DNA from 3 places in the Paenibacillus sp. AK121 genome. Region 3 is predicted to be linked to each of the others. Evidence: riboswitches for the same ligand, from Rfam matches in the RefSeq annotation. Region 3 holds a riboswitch; each other region holds the start of a gene.
The links. Region 3 has a riboswitch for cyclic di-AMP ahead of KSP24_RS13500 (TrkH family potassium uptake protein). Riboswitches for the same ligand answer to the same signal wherever they lie in the genome.
Positions count from the first base shown of each region.

Region 1: another riboswitch for cyclic di-AMP. It lies ahead of KSP24_RS22750 (resuscitation-promoting factor); the one in region 3 lies ahead of KSP24_RS13500 (TrkH family potassium uptake protein).
Region 2: another riboswitch for cyclic di-AMP. It lies ahead of KSP24_RS23945 (3D domain-containing protein); the one in region 3 lies ahead of KSP24_RS13500 (TrkH family potassium uptake protein).

Region 1 covers NZ_JAHPJM010000017.1:80,687-84,886, reverse strand. The annotation lists gene KSP24_RS22760 (HD domain-containing protein) at 1-622, shown strand, start outside; gene KSP24_RS22755 (TatD family hydrolase) at 665-1,435, shown strand; cyclic di-AMP (ydaO/yuaA leader) riboswitch at 1,636-1,915, shown strand; gene KSP24_RS22750 (resuscitation-promoting factor) at 2,187-3,335, shown strand; gene rnmV (ribonuclease M5) at 3,481-4,026, shown strand; gene rsmA (16S rRNA (adenine(1518)-N(6)/adenine(1519)-N(6))-dimethyltransferase RsmA) at 4,034-4,200, shown strand, end outside.
Region 2 covers NZ_JAHPJM010000021.1:11,123-15,322, reverse strand. The annotation lists gene KSP24_RS23955 (ABC transporter substrate-binding protein/permease) at 1-1,226, shown strand, start outside; gene KSP24_RS23950 (amino acid ABC transporter ATP-binding protein) at 1,213-1,935, shown strand; cyclic di-AMP (ydaO/yuaA leader) riboswitch at 2,179-2,348, shown strand; gene KSP24_RS23945 (3D domain-containing protein) at 2,355-3,023, shown strand; gene KSP24_RS23940 (polysaccharide deacetylase family protein) at 3,221-4,027, opposite strand.
Region 3 covers NZ_JAHPJM010000006.1:225,092-229,291, forward strand. The annotation lists gene KSP24_RS13490 (LysR family transcriptional regulator) at 1-501, shown strand, start outside; gene KSP24_RS13495 (potassium channel family protein) at 507-1,184, opposite strand; gene KSP24_RS13500 (TrkH family potassium uptake protein) at 1,203-2,543, opposite strand; cyclic di-AMP (ydaO/yuaA leader) riboswitch at 2,952-3,104, opposite strand; gene KSP24_RS13510 (CPBP family intramembrane glutamic endopeptidase) at 3,366-4,200, shown strand, end outside.

The sequences.
Region 1 (4,200 bases), on a different contig from region 3:
GTCACGCTACCAGATGTACTGGCAAATTTATTTCCATCCTGTAACACGCAGCTCAGAAATCCTGTTACGTAAAATTTTCAAGAGAGCTAAGGAATTGTTCAAATACGGATATGAGTTTGGTTTTCTGCTAGATCCGCTGCCAGATCTATTAAAAGGAGAGCTAACAGTGGAGCAGTATTTGATGCTGGATGAGTCTTTGATTCAGACGGTATTTAGCCAATGGAAACGAGAAAAGGACGAAATTTTAAGTGATTTGAGCAGCCGTTTTATGGATCGTAGATTGTATAAATATGTAGAGATTGAAAATATGGATACAGATACCGTTGACCATATTCGAGAGGCTTTGGAAAAGGCTGGCTTGCATCCTGAATATGATCTTGAAATTGATTTTCCGACAGATCTTCCTTATGATGTGTTTCGGCAGGGCGGTTCAACGGACAACCAGATTTTACTGCTTGGACGTCAGGGCGAGGTGCGGGAAATATCCGAAGTTTCAGAAATTGTACGCTCAATAAGTGGCATTCACCGAGGAAAATATCACATGTATTTTCCCCAGAATAAATTGAACGGGGTAAAAGAAAGGCTTCCTGCCGAAATAGGGAATTATTTTGTCAAACAATAGACAAATATATAGAAATGTAAGTAAGAAAAGGAGATGAAAACCTTGGATTTATTCGACACTCATACTCACCTAGATGCGCCACAATTTGACGAAGACCGTGAAGAAGTTATAGCACGTGCTGTCGAATCAGGAGTAACACGGATGATCAATATCGGATTTAATCGTGAGACCATTCCATCCACCATGAAGCTGGCTGAGACGTATGATTTTATTTATGCAGCCGTTGGATGGCATCCGCAGGATGCCATTACAATGCAGGAGGGTGATTTAGAATGGATTGCATCGTTATGCAGTCATAAAAAGGTTGTAGCGATCGGAGAGATCGGTCTGGATTATTATTGGGATACATCACCAAAGGATGTGCAGCAGCGGGTACTTCGAAATCAAATTGGCCTGGCACGTGAGCTCAACATGCCAATTGTTATCCATAACCGGGATGCACATGAAGATATTGTGAGGATTTTACGTGAGGAAAAGGCGGGCGAGATTGGCGGAGTCATGCACTCCTTTTCTGGGAGTTGGGAGACAGCTAAAATGGTGCTGGATATGGGTTTCCACCTTTCCTTCGGCGGGCCCATAACGTTCAAAAATGCCAAGCAGCCAAAAGAGGTGCTGGCCCAGGTACCGTTGGACCGTCTGCTTATTGAAACGGACGCGCCTTACTTGACGCCTCATCCGTTTCGTGGGAAGCGAAATGAGTCGGCACATGTGAGATTGGTGGCAGAGGCAGCTGCCCAAATTAAGGGAATTACGGTGGAGGAATTGGTATCCATTACGACCCAAAATGCCTTGGAACGATTTGACATTCAGTGAAAAAGCGAAGAAATCAATCAAAATAAAGAGATAGACGGAGCTAATTATGATTTTGTTGCAGGAAACTCAAGAATATTACAATTTTTTAACCGAATATTTTGAGAAATGTACTTGAAACCTGCTTTACAACATGCATGGAAACAGGATATCATCTTTTCAGTGAATTGTTGTTGAGTGTAAACATCAACAAATCATTTCATGAACCAGTCTCGCTGAGTCCCTTTTACAGGGAACGGGGGAACCGATATGGCTTACAGTACGTCCGGTGTATGTGCAAGAGATAATATCTCTCAGTAGCCGGCTCGACCGAAATTCATTTCCCGGATGGGATTGAACAGGTAGAGAAGCCGTATTTCGATTTCTTTCTGGGTCTTCGGGGTGAATGTGAAGGCGACCGCCATGAGCGGTTGACCTAAGCTAGGGCGACTCTCTACGTCCGAACCCGACAGCTAACCCCGTAAGCGTAACAAGAGAGAAGCCATCTCGTGCATAAGTTTTCCCGCATATTCACACATGTCGGAAGCCACGAAAGAGCTCTCTAGTCTCTTTCTTTGGCTTTTTTTGTTGTGAATAAAAGAAAATCTGTCATCATACTGTGGTTAAACAGGGGAGGACAGCATGCCGCGAAGACGGGTACATGGTGCAGGACAGTCGCAGTACGGGCTTGTCTTGTAGAAAATCTGTTATAGTCACGTCAACGATCAACTATGTCTTACTCCAGACGGCGGGCTATGTAAGGAGGACGGAGGAAATGGGCATTTTCCGAAAAGAGGAGACCCATGAGTCACGCTCATCCAGCATGTCTTACGTATTACGTTGGAAGCAAGAGAATGTGCGCCAGGCTGCTTTGGTTGCTATTTTTCTAATCGCACTAACGATTATGATTTCAATTCTGATGTACACGCAATCTAAAAAACAAGTCTTTTTTGTCATCGATGGTAAGGCATCTGCGGTAGAAACCCGGGAATCCAAGCTCCAAGATTTGCTCAATGAGCATTCTATTTCACTTCAGCCGCATGATACAATTTCCATGCCGCTAAACGGAGCAGTACAAGATGGGGATCGCGTAGTCATTAAACGTGCCAATCAGGTTAAAGTATCCTCAGGCAATGAGACGAAAAAGCTGTACACAACAGAAAATACAGTAGAGGGTGCCATTCGCACTTCGGGCTATAAATTATCATCAACGGATAAAGTTTACCCTGCGTTGGATGCCTCTGTTTCAGCTAACATGGACATAAAAATCGTCCGTGTGAAGAAACAGCAGGTCGAACAGAAAAAACAAGTGCCTTATCAGGTCATCAAAACGGCAGATCCAAGTCTCTATAAAGGCGATAATCGAGTCATTCAAAGTGGCAAATCGGGTGTGGTAGTCCAGCATGTTCAAAAGGTATACCATGATGGGAAATTGGTGTCCAAACAGCTGGTCAACAAGGAAGTCGCACAAAATCGTGTGGATAAGGTAATTGCGGTAGGAACGAAGAAAAAACCGGTCGTTCTAGCTGCTTCCATCGGCCCTAAAGATGCGGTTAAGGCTACAAAGGTTAGTTCGGGCAGTGCTGTCCGTAAAGCAGGTATTAATTTTAATTATAAAAAAGTTTTACAAAATGTCTCCATGACGGCGTACTCTGCCCAGGAGCCAGGTATCGGTACACGTACCGCCTCCGGCACGCGTGTCACGGAAGGACGCACCATCGCTGTCGATCCGAATGTAATTCCCATCGGCTGGTGGGTGTATATTGAAGGGGTAGGCTTCCGCCGTGCGGAGGATACCGGTGGCGCGATTAAAGGCCACAAAATCGATGTGTATTATGAGAGTTTAAGCCGGGCTAACCAATTTGGTCGTAAGCACGGTAAAACCGTATATGTTATCGGACCTGTAAAGCCGGAAATCAACTAAAACAGGTTGTGTATGTTGAGGACAATGCGATAGTATTAACAACATAGTTATACCATGCTAAGAAGAGGATATCCTCTTCTTATTTTGTTTTCAAAAGCAGGGAAAGATAATATATGTTGCTGTGTAGCAGTGGAGGGAAACGAAGATGATCAAGGAAGTGATCGTGGTGGAAGGCCGGGATGATACGGTAGCCATTCGCCGTGCTGTCGAAGCAGATACGATAGAAACTGGCGGTTCAGCCATTAATAAAATGACGCTGCGGAAAATTGCATTGGCACAGGAACGGCGGGGGGTCATTATTTTAACTGATCCCGATCATGCAGGGGAGCGTATCCGTAAAATTATCGCCTCTAAGGTCCCCGGCTGCAAGCAGGCATTTATACCTGAGGCAGAGGCGACGCGCAAAGGGGATATTGGCGTGGAGAATGCCTCCCCGGAAGCCATCAGACATGCTCTCGCACGGGTACATACGACAGTGGAAGGCGCCGAACCGCTGATTGAGATGGCGGACCTGATTGACGCTGGACTTATTACCCACCCCAATGCTGCTGCACGCCGTATGGCCTTGGGGAATGTACTGGGTATTGGCTATTGTAACGGAAAGCAGCTACATAAGCGGCTCTCTGTATTTCAGATCAGTCGTGAGGAATTTGCCAGCGCGCTGGCACAAATCGAAAGTGAAGGATTGTGATATCCGTATGACAGGGATTCAAGATATAGCAACACCGCGGCGTACGAAGGAAATTATTCAAAGGCACGGTTTTTCGTTCAAAAAGAGTCTGGGACAAAACTTTCTGATTGATCAAAATATTCTGAGCAAGATCGTAAATGCTGCCGGATTGGATGATACAAAGGGCGCGCTTGA
Region 2 (4,200 bases), on a different contig from region 3:
TGGTCCCAGAGGACATGAGTTTTGACTCTTTGCTGCCTGCTCTGCAAAGTGGTCGCGTAGACTTGGTACTGTCCGGTATGACACCGACGGATGAACGCAGAAAGAGCATTGATTTTTCGGATGTATACTATCGTTCAAAGCAAGTCATTATGGTACGTCCAGAAGATAAAGACAAATATTCAACGATGGCTGCTCTAAAAGGAGAGAAGCTCGGTGCGCAGAAGGGGAGTATCCAGGAAGAAATTGCGCAAAAAGTGCCTAATGCTTCTGTGACCTCATTGGATAAAATATCCGATCTGGTACTCCAGCTTCGGACCAACCGTATCAACGCGGTTGTAATCGAGGATACCGTTGCTAAAGGATACACACTAGACGGTACCGTAACACTTGCCAAGGCAGTACCTGAGGATGAAGGAGCAGAAACTGCTGTAGGCATTCGTAAAGGAAATGCGGAATTGCTTGCTTCAGTAAATAAAACGTTGGCTCGCCTGAAAGCAGACGGTTCGATTGAGAAGTTTTCTACAGAAGCAAGTGCACTGTCTGCCGACAGACAAGTTTCTTCGAATAGCATTGTAGATATATTTTTGAAATATCGCAGTTTCTACGCTACGGGTATCGGCTACACCCTATTGCTGTCTGCGCTTGGAGTACTGTTCGGATTCATTATTGGTCTGATCATATCCTTGCTGCGGATGAGTGGGATTCGTATTATCGAGTGGTTAGGTACCGCATATGTAGAGATACTGCGCGGCACACCTATGCTGGTGCAGCTCATGATCATTCATTACGGAGTTGCTTTGACGTTGGGGGTTAATTTTACGCCACTTCAGTCCGGTATAATTACGTTGTCTCTGAATAGTTCGGCATATTTGGCTGAAATTTTCCGTGCTGGTATTCAGGCAGTAGACCGTGGACAGATGGAAGCTGCCCGCTCGCTTGGGATGGGACGAGGCAAAGCAATGCGTCATGTCATTTTACCGCAAGCATTTAAATCTATATTGCCTGCTATTGGTAATGAGTTCATTACGATCATTAAAGAATCATCAATTATTTCGACCATTGGGATGGTGGATATTATGTATCAAGCCCAGGTCATTAAGAATATTACCTACGAAGGCTTGAGTCCGTTCGTAATCGCAGCCGCTATTTATTTTGTAATGACATTCAGCTTATCTAAGCTGTTGGGTTTATGGGAAAGGAAGTTGAGAGCCAGTGATCACCGTTAAACAACTGCGTAAATCATTCGGTAAGAATGAAATTTTAAAAGGCATTGATATAGATATCGCCAAAGGTGAAGTAGTCGTCATTATCGGCCCGAGTGGTTCAGGAAAAAGTACGTTTTTGCGTTGTATGAATCTGTTGGAACAGCCAACAGAAGGGGAAATTTTGTTTGAGGGTGAGCCGATTACGGCCCGTGGTCATAATATTAATGCGACTCGGGAGAAGATGGGGATGGTTTTCCAGCATTTTAATCTGTTTCCGCATAAAACAATACTGCAGAATCTGACGCTTGCACCAACGCAGGTGAAAAAGCAGTCGGGGAAAGAAGCGGAGAAAATTGCACTGGAGCTCCTGCGGACCGTGGGTCTTGAGGATAAGAAGAATACCTACCCAAACCAGTTATCTGGCGGTCAAAAACAACGTATTGCGATAGCACGTGCTTTGGCCATGCAGCCGCACGTAATGCTGTTCGATGAGCCTACTTCTGCCCTTGACCCTGAAATGGTTGGAGAGGTTCTGGACGTGATGAAGAAGCTCGCTGAGGGCGGCATGACGATGGTGATCGTGACGCATGAAATGGGCTTTGCCCGTGAGGTAGGGGATCGAATCATCTTTATGGACAACGGTCAAATTATAGAACAAGGTACGCCTGAGCAAGTATTCGGTACTCCAAGCCATGACCGTACCCGTGATTTTCTTGCTAAAGTGCTGTAAGAAAATGCTTTTATGAAATATTAACAAAGCTCTCTCGTGATGATGTTTCACGGAGGGCTTTTCTCTTTTTGTCACTATATCTCCATATTTTCGTAACAGAAAACGGATTCTTGATGACAAAATTGTAACGAGTATAGTATGATATTCAAGGTTACCAACATTTTCATGCAGATAAGGTTACAAAATTGTGATATTATGCAGTAAGCCAAAACTTACCGGGGCAGCAGTAATGATAATAAATACTCAGGTGCTGGGCTCAAACCATGGGAAGTGCGGGGGACGTAACAACGGCAATGATTCCAATGCATCATAGAGATGTTGTGGAATATGCCTAGGGGTGAATTGCACAAGCATAGGGCTTCTCCTGAGTCCGAATCCGACAGCTAACTTCGCAGGCATAACAGAGGAGGTACATATCTTTGAAACATTTAAAACATATTGGAAAAACTATGAAATTTACGGTGCTTGCTGCAGCTATTGCAGGGCTGGCACAGACAGCTGGAGTAGCAGATGCTGCTTCGCTTCACACTGCCAAAGAAGGCGATACCTTCTTTTTGCTTGCTCAACGTTATGGGGTATCAGTAGATGAGTTGACGAAGGCTAACCCGGATATTGCGTCCAACAACATATATGCAGGTCTGCAAATTAAAGTGCCAGACGAAAAAAGTGTAAAGGCGGCTTCGGATTCGAAGCCACAGCTTCTTACAGAGAAAGCACCAGCGAATGAGAAGCCAACAATTGAAGCATGGGGCAAAACATTTAAATACAGTAAAGTAGTTGATGTTAAAGCTACAGCATATTCTGCCGCAGCTGATGAAAATGGCAAATGGGGTGCGGTCGATTATTACGGCAATCCGCTTAAGCTAGGTACAATTGCGGTAGACCCGAAAGTCATTCCTATGGGAACAAAGGTGCTAGTTACAGGTTATTCCCATCCCGGATTGCCAGACCATTCTTTTGTGGCCGTTGCCCGTGATCAGGGCAGTGCTATTACCGGAAAGCGGATTGATATCTTTATCCCTGGCAATAAATCATTCGTGAACGACTTCGGCTTCCAGAATGTGAAACTGTACGTCATTGATAAATAGCATTGTGCTTATGTATGATTTAATTAAACATAATATAAGTTATGTAAACTTGATCTATCATACAACATATAACTGGGACAACTTTTTATTAGGCCCGGTTGTTTATCGCTAAAAAAGGCTGTCTTACAAGCAGAAGTATTCTGCTCGTTAAGGCAGCCTTTTTACGTTGTTGGTATATTTGAAGCTTAGACATACTGTTATTTTCGTTCCGATGTGTGAAGTAGCCGGGGGACAGTGACAAATTTGTAGCCCTTAGCTTTTAGAGAGTGGATTAGACCCGGCAAAGCTTGGACAGTGCCTTGCAAGTTGGAACTTTGACCTCCACCTGCATGCATTAAAATAATGGAGCCAGGTCCGGTAGCCGGGATCACGTTGCGCTGAATTTGTGTTTTGCTTAATCCCTTCCAGTCTAGAGAGTCCACATTCCAATTGACGATCATGTACCCATGACGACGTGCCCACTGGATTTGAGGCTCCGTGATTTCACCATAGGGTGGTCGTATCAATCTGGGCCGAAAACCTATACTGGCTTCTAAAATGCGTTCTGTTTTTGTAATCTGGTGGCGAAAACGTTCTGGTCTGGCCTTCCTGAAATCCGGATGAGTATAGGAATGGTTTCCTATAGCATGACCCTCACGGATGATACGGCGTATGATCCCCGGATGCTTTTCCGCACGGTGGCCGACGATAAAAAAGGTAGCTTTGATACCATTTGCGTGTAATACGTCCAAAACCTGCGGCGTATACCTTGAATCGGGCACATCATCAAAGGTTAAGGCAATTTGGCGGGTGTGCGGGCCGCACATTTTAAAAATGTCCGCATGCTTTTTTCGTAGCATCGCTAATGTTGGAGTAGCTCGATCTTTACTTTGATATACCGAAGTAGCGACAACAGCTTCCTTGGGATGGGGCGTTCCAATGTTGGAAGGCGTGTCCGCGTGAACGGGAAAACTTGAAAATGCTAGTAACAGTGCTAAACATGGCAACACTCCCCTGTACCGCATTTGTATTCCCCCTTTCCGTGCAGTGGTACCTAGTGGTGCTCTCAGCTATTATGTACCTGTCCTATTAAAATTATGCTGGTGATTGAGTGAAGCCCTACACGGCTGAAGAGAAGTACATCATGAAGCGGGTATCCGTGAAGATGACGAAGTAAACGTACATATTCTCTTAAACA
Region 3 (4,200 bases):
CGCGACAAAAAAGCAGACGCCGGCGTGGTCGGGTCTGCCATTCATGAAGCTGGATTACGCTGCATTCCGTTATTTGACGATCATTTGGAGCTAGTCGTCCCCATCGGACATGAATTAACTGTCAAGACAGGAACGGCTTCAATGAAGGACCTGCAAGGATTGCCGATGATCATTTTCTCCAAAGGAACCTGGTACCGCAGCCTGACGGATGACTTGTTCCAGCGCAGCGGCATTATGCCGGATATCCGCATGGAAATCGACTCCTTCGAGGCGATTGTACGCCTGCTTCCAACCTGCAAGGCATCCGCTTTGCTGCCCAAATCCTACTTGCGCAGCGAACTGCTGCGAGATAATGGACTTACTGCATTGTACTTGCCTGATTTGAAGGAGACACGCCGAACGACCTCCCTCATATACTCAGAAACGGCCGATCTCGGCCCGACAGCACGACGCTGGATTAGCGAGACACGTGCATCGTTTGCAGGCTACCGTATGGTGTAGAGAATTTAACCCTCTTCATTGACATTAACGACCTCATCCTCAAAGCGGCCGATATTGTCATTGGAGCCGATAATGACCATAATATCGTCTGCTTTCAGCCGATCCATAGCTGTCGGCGCGATCAAGATACCATTCGCCGTATGAAGTGCCACGATGCTGCAACCAAAGCGGGTACGAGCATTTAATTCTGCTAACGTTTTGCCATTCAGACATGCAGGCACATTGAGTTCCACAATGCTGTATTCCTTGGACAGCTCCAAATAATCGAGCAGATTAGGCGTGACCAGCTGATGCGCTACCCGAATACCCATATCTCGTTCCGGATAAATGACTCGGTCCACCCCAAGCTTCTCTAACGCACGCCCATGCAGTACAGATATAGCTTTGGCTACGACTTTTCTCACACCCAGCTCCTTCAGCAAAATGGCGGTCAGGATGCTTACCTGAATATCATCACCAATTGCAACAATGCCGCAATCGAAATTACGGATGCCCAGTGACCGCAACGCATCCTCATCTGTAGCGTCCGCCACGACAGTATGTGTCAGGATCTCACTCATACTGTCTACAACATCCTCATTCCGATCAATGCCCAGCACCTCGCACCCCATATCCACCAATTGCAAAGCCAGGCTTGAGCCAAACCGTCCCAGGCCAATGACTACAAACTGCTGCGTTTTCATATCTACTCGAAAACTCCCTTACCCTATAATTATTTTACCTTCTGGATGACGATACAATTCCTTACCCTTTTTCGGTCCCAGTGCATAAGCTAGCGTGAGTGGACCCAGCCTGCCTGCAAACATCGTCAGAGTAATCACCAGCTTGCCTACAACTGACAAATCAGGTGTAAGCCCCATAGACAGCCCTACTGTACCAAATGCAGACACTGTCTCGAACAAGATCATTAGAAAATGATGATCTTCGGTTGCGGACAGAATCATCGTCACCCCAATCACGAACAGCAGCCCCAGCAAGGTAATGGTCAAAGCCTTATAAATTCGTGCCTGCGCAAGTCGGTACCGAAACAGCACAATATCTTCCCGTCCCCGCAGCATCGAAAACACCGCTCCAATGAGCAGGGCAAATGTAGTGGTCTTAATCCCGCCCCCAGTGGAGCCAGGCGAAGCTCCAATAAACATAAGTATGATGATAAAAAACTGCGTAGCCTGCCGCAAGCCTGCAATGTCCAGCGTGTTGGCACCTGCGGTACGTGGAGTAACGGACTGGAATAAAGAACCCAGCAGTTTACCACCCCAATCAAGCGAACCAAGCGTCTTTGGATTCGTAAACTCAAATACAAAAATGACGAGCGTCCCGACGACAATCAGAGCAGCTGTCATGCTGAGTACCACCTTGGTATGTAAGGATAGTCTCTTACGCTTACGATAATCTGCCAGGTCTGACATCACTACAAAACCAATACCACCCGAAATAATGAGAAACATGGCTGTAAAATTAACAATCGGATCATATACATAACCTGTCAGGCTGCGAAATTCACCGAATAAATCAAAACCAGCATTATTAAACATGGAAATGGCATGCCAAATTCCAAAATAAATCGCCCTGCCGACAGGCATATCAAATGACCAGCGAATCGAAAAAATAGCTGCACATACGCCCTCAATCATCAGCGAGTACCATAGCACCTTGCGGATCAATCCAACAATTCCTTCGACAGAGGTCTGATTCATCGCTTCTTGCAAAATAAGGCGCTCCCGCAAGGAAATGCGACGTTTGAACACCAGCGCGATCAAGGTAGCCATGGTCATAAAGCCAAGACCACCGATCTGGATCAGCGCAACGATAACGATTTGACCAAAGGTTGTAAAAAAGAGCCCTGTATCCTTAACGACAAGTCCGGTTACACAGGTCGCGGATGCGGCAGTAAACAAAGCGTCTATAAACGCAAGTGGTTTTCCTGTTGTATTAGAGATGGGCAGCATTAACAATAAACTACCTATTAGAATGATAATGGCAAAGCCTGCAACGAATATCTGCGGTGGAGAAAGCCGAAGCCAGCGTGCATTGGGATTCATCTATTCATCACTTCTCTCCTAATCCTTAAAACTATAAAAACAGTGACTTAATACGGTGTAAGCCCGCTACGCGTTCCATTTATCTTCCGATCGTCGTTGCCCCTGATTTTTTTGATTTTCCAAACCTTAAGTAGCTATAATTAGCATTCCCTGAATACAGGAAGAATGCATGTCAAACACTACTCGGCTCCCTGTGCTATTGGCGAGCAGCAGCGAAGGGGGCAGAATTGTTCTGAAGAAGCGAAGCGTTTGCCTTTATCTCCGGATTTTAACCATTAAAGGGTTTATACAATCAAAAAAATCCGGGGATAACTGCAATTGGAAGAATAATCTGAACCCGCAGCGGTCTAACCAATCCAAACACTTTTATACACACAAAAAAAGACACCGGAAAACCGAGTGCCTGACTTGGTTCCTGCCCACAGCCTACGAGGTTAGCTGACGGATTCGGACAGCACAGTATGCCCTATTTACACTTCCGGTCCATCAGGATCGGCTGTAAAATTCACCCCAGTAACATGGTTCCCCCGTTTTCTCATAGAAATTCGGCTTAAATGTATATCATTACCCATATATTTCATAGGCATTGCCTCAAGATTATAATCCTTCTCTATCCAGATCACAAAACCGATTTCGCCGAAAAAACGTGAAATTGGCTTTAATTCGCGAATAGACATCGATTAATCACAGCTTATCTAATTTTATTAAAACTTTAAAGTGCTTTCACTCTATTTTCATGAATATCGCTGGTCTGTTGGCGGGAACCTGTGCAGTATGATATCTTTAATGGATGTTCTTATTTACAGATTAAGGAGGAAACTCATGAATCCTATCGGGAAACCGGTCGTGCTCACGGCCAACTTCAAAAAATTAGGCTTGCTGGGCGGGGTTGGCCTGATTTGCTTTTTTATCTTTCAATTGCTTATTCCCTCAATTAGCAATCCAAGTCCGGAATCATTGATGAATGCAAAGGTCATCAGCAAACAAGAAGCGGTCATACACGCCCTGGACTTTGCCCGTTCCGAGCTGGGCTATACGGAATCACAGCCAGAGAAGCCCGTCGTAACCTATCAGGCTGAAACAGATTTGTACGGTTATTTATCCAGAGAAAAATTGGTTCAAGAGTACGATCGTACATGGAAAAAAAATTATCCTTATGAAACCTTTCGGGTTGATTTGCCTGACTCCTCAGCGAAGGGCAAGCTGCAAATCCATGTGGATTTATCCACTGGGAAGGTCGTTAGCTTTAAACGGATCACCTCCAGCACCAATTACACACAGGCTGATGTTTCTACAGATGAACAAGCACGAAGCAGACTTGTACGTGTAGCTGAGGGTGACATGACGCTCGAAGCCAAGGAACAGGCTGCAGCAATATGGATCAAACGCTTTGGCTTTAAGCCATCTGAATTGAAGCTCGCGACCACTGAGGGGGAAGGTGGATTAAAATATACCGTGGACGAAAAGAAAATCGGCGCCTCGGTACTTACGCTGGCTTTTACTTTTGAAGACGGGGATGTTCGCTCGTTTACCCAAAGCTTTTCGGCCCCTTCGTCCTATACCGACTATGTTAAAAAGCAAACATACTGGGCGAATTGGATGACTTATGCGGGTTATGCCCTATTTAGCTTTGTCCTGGGCGTACTTGCCATTGTGT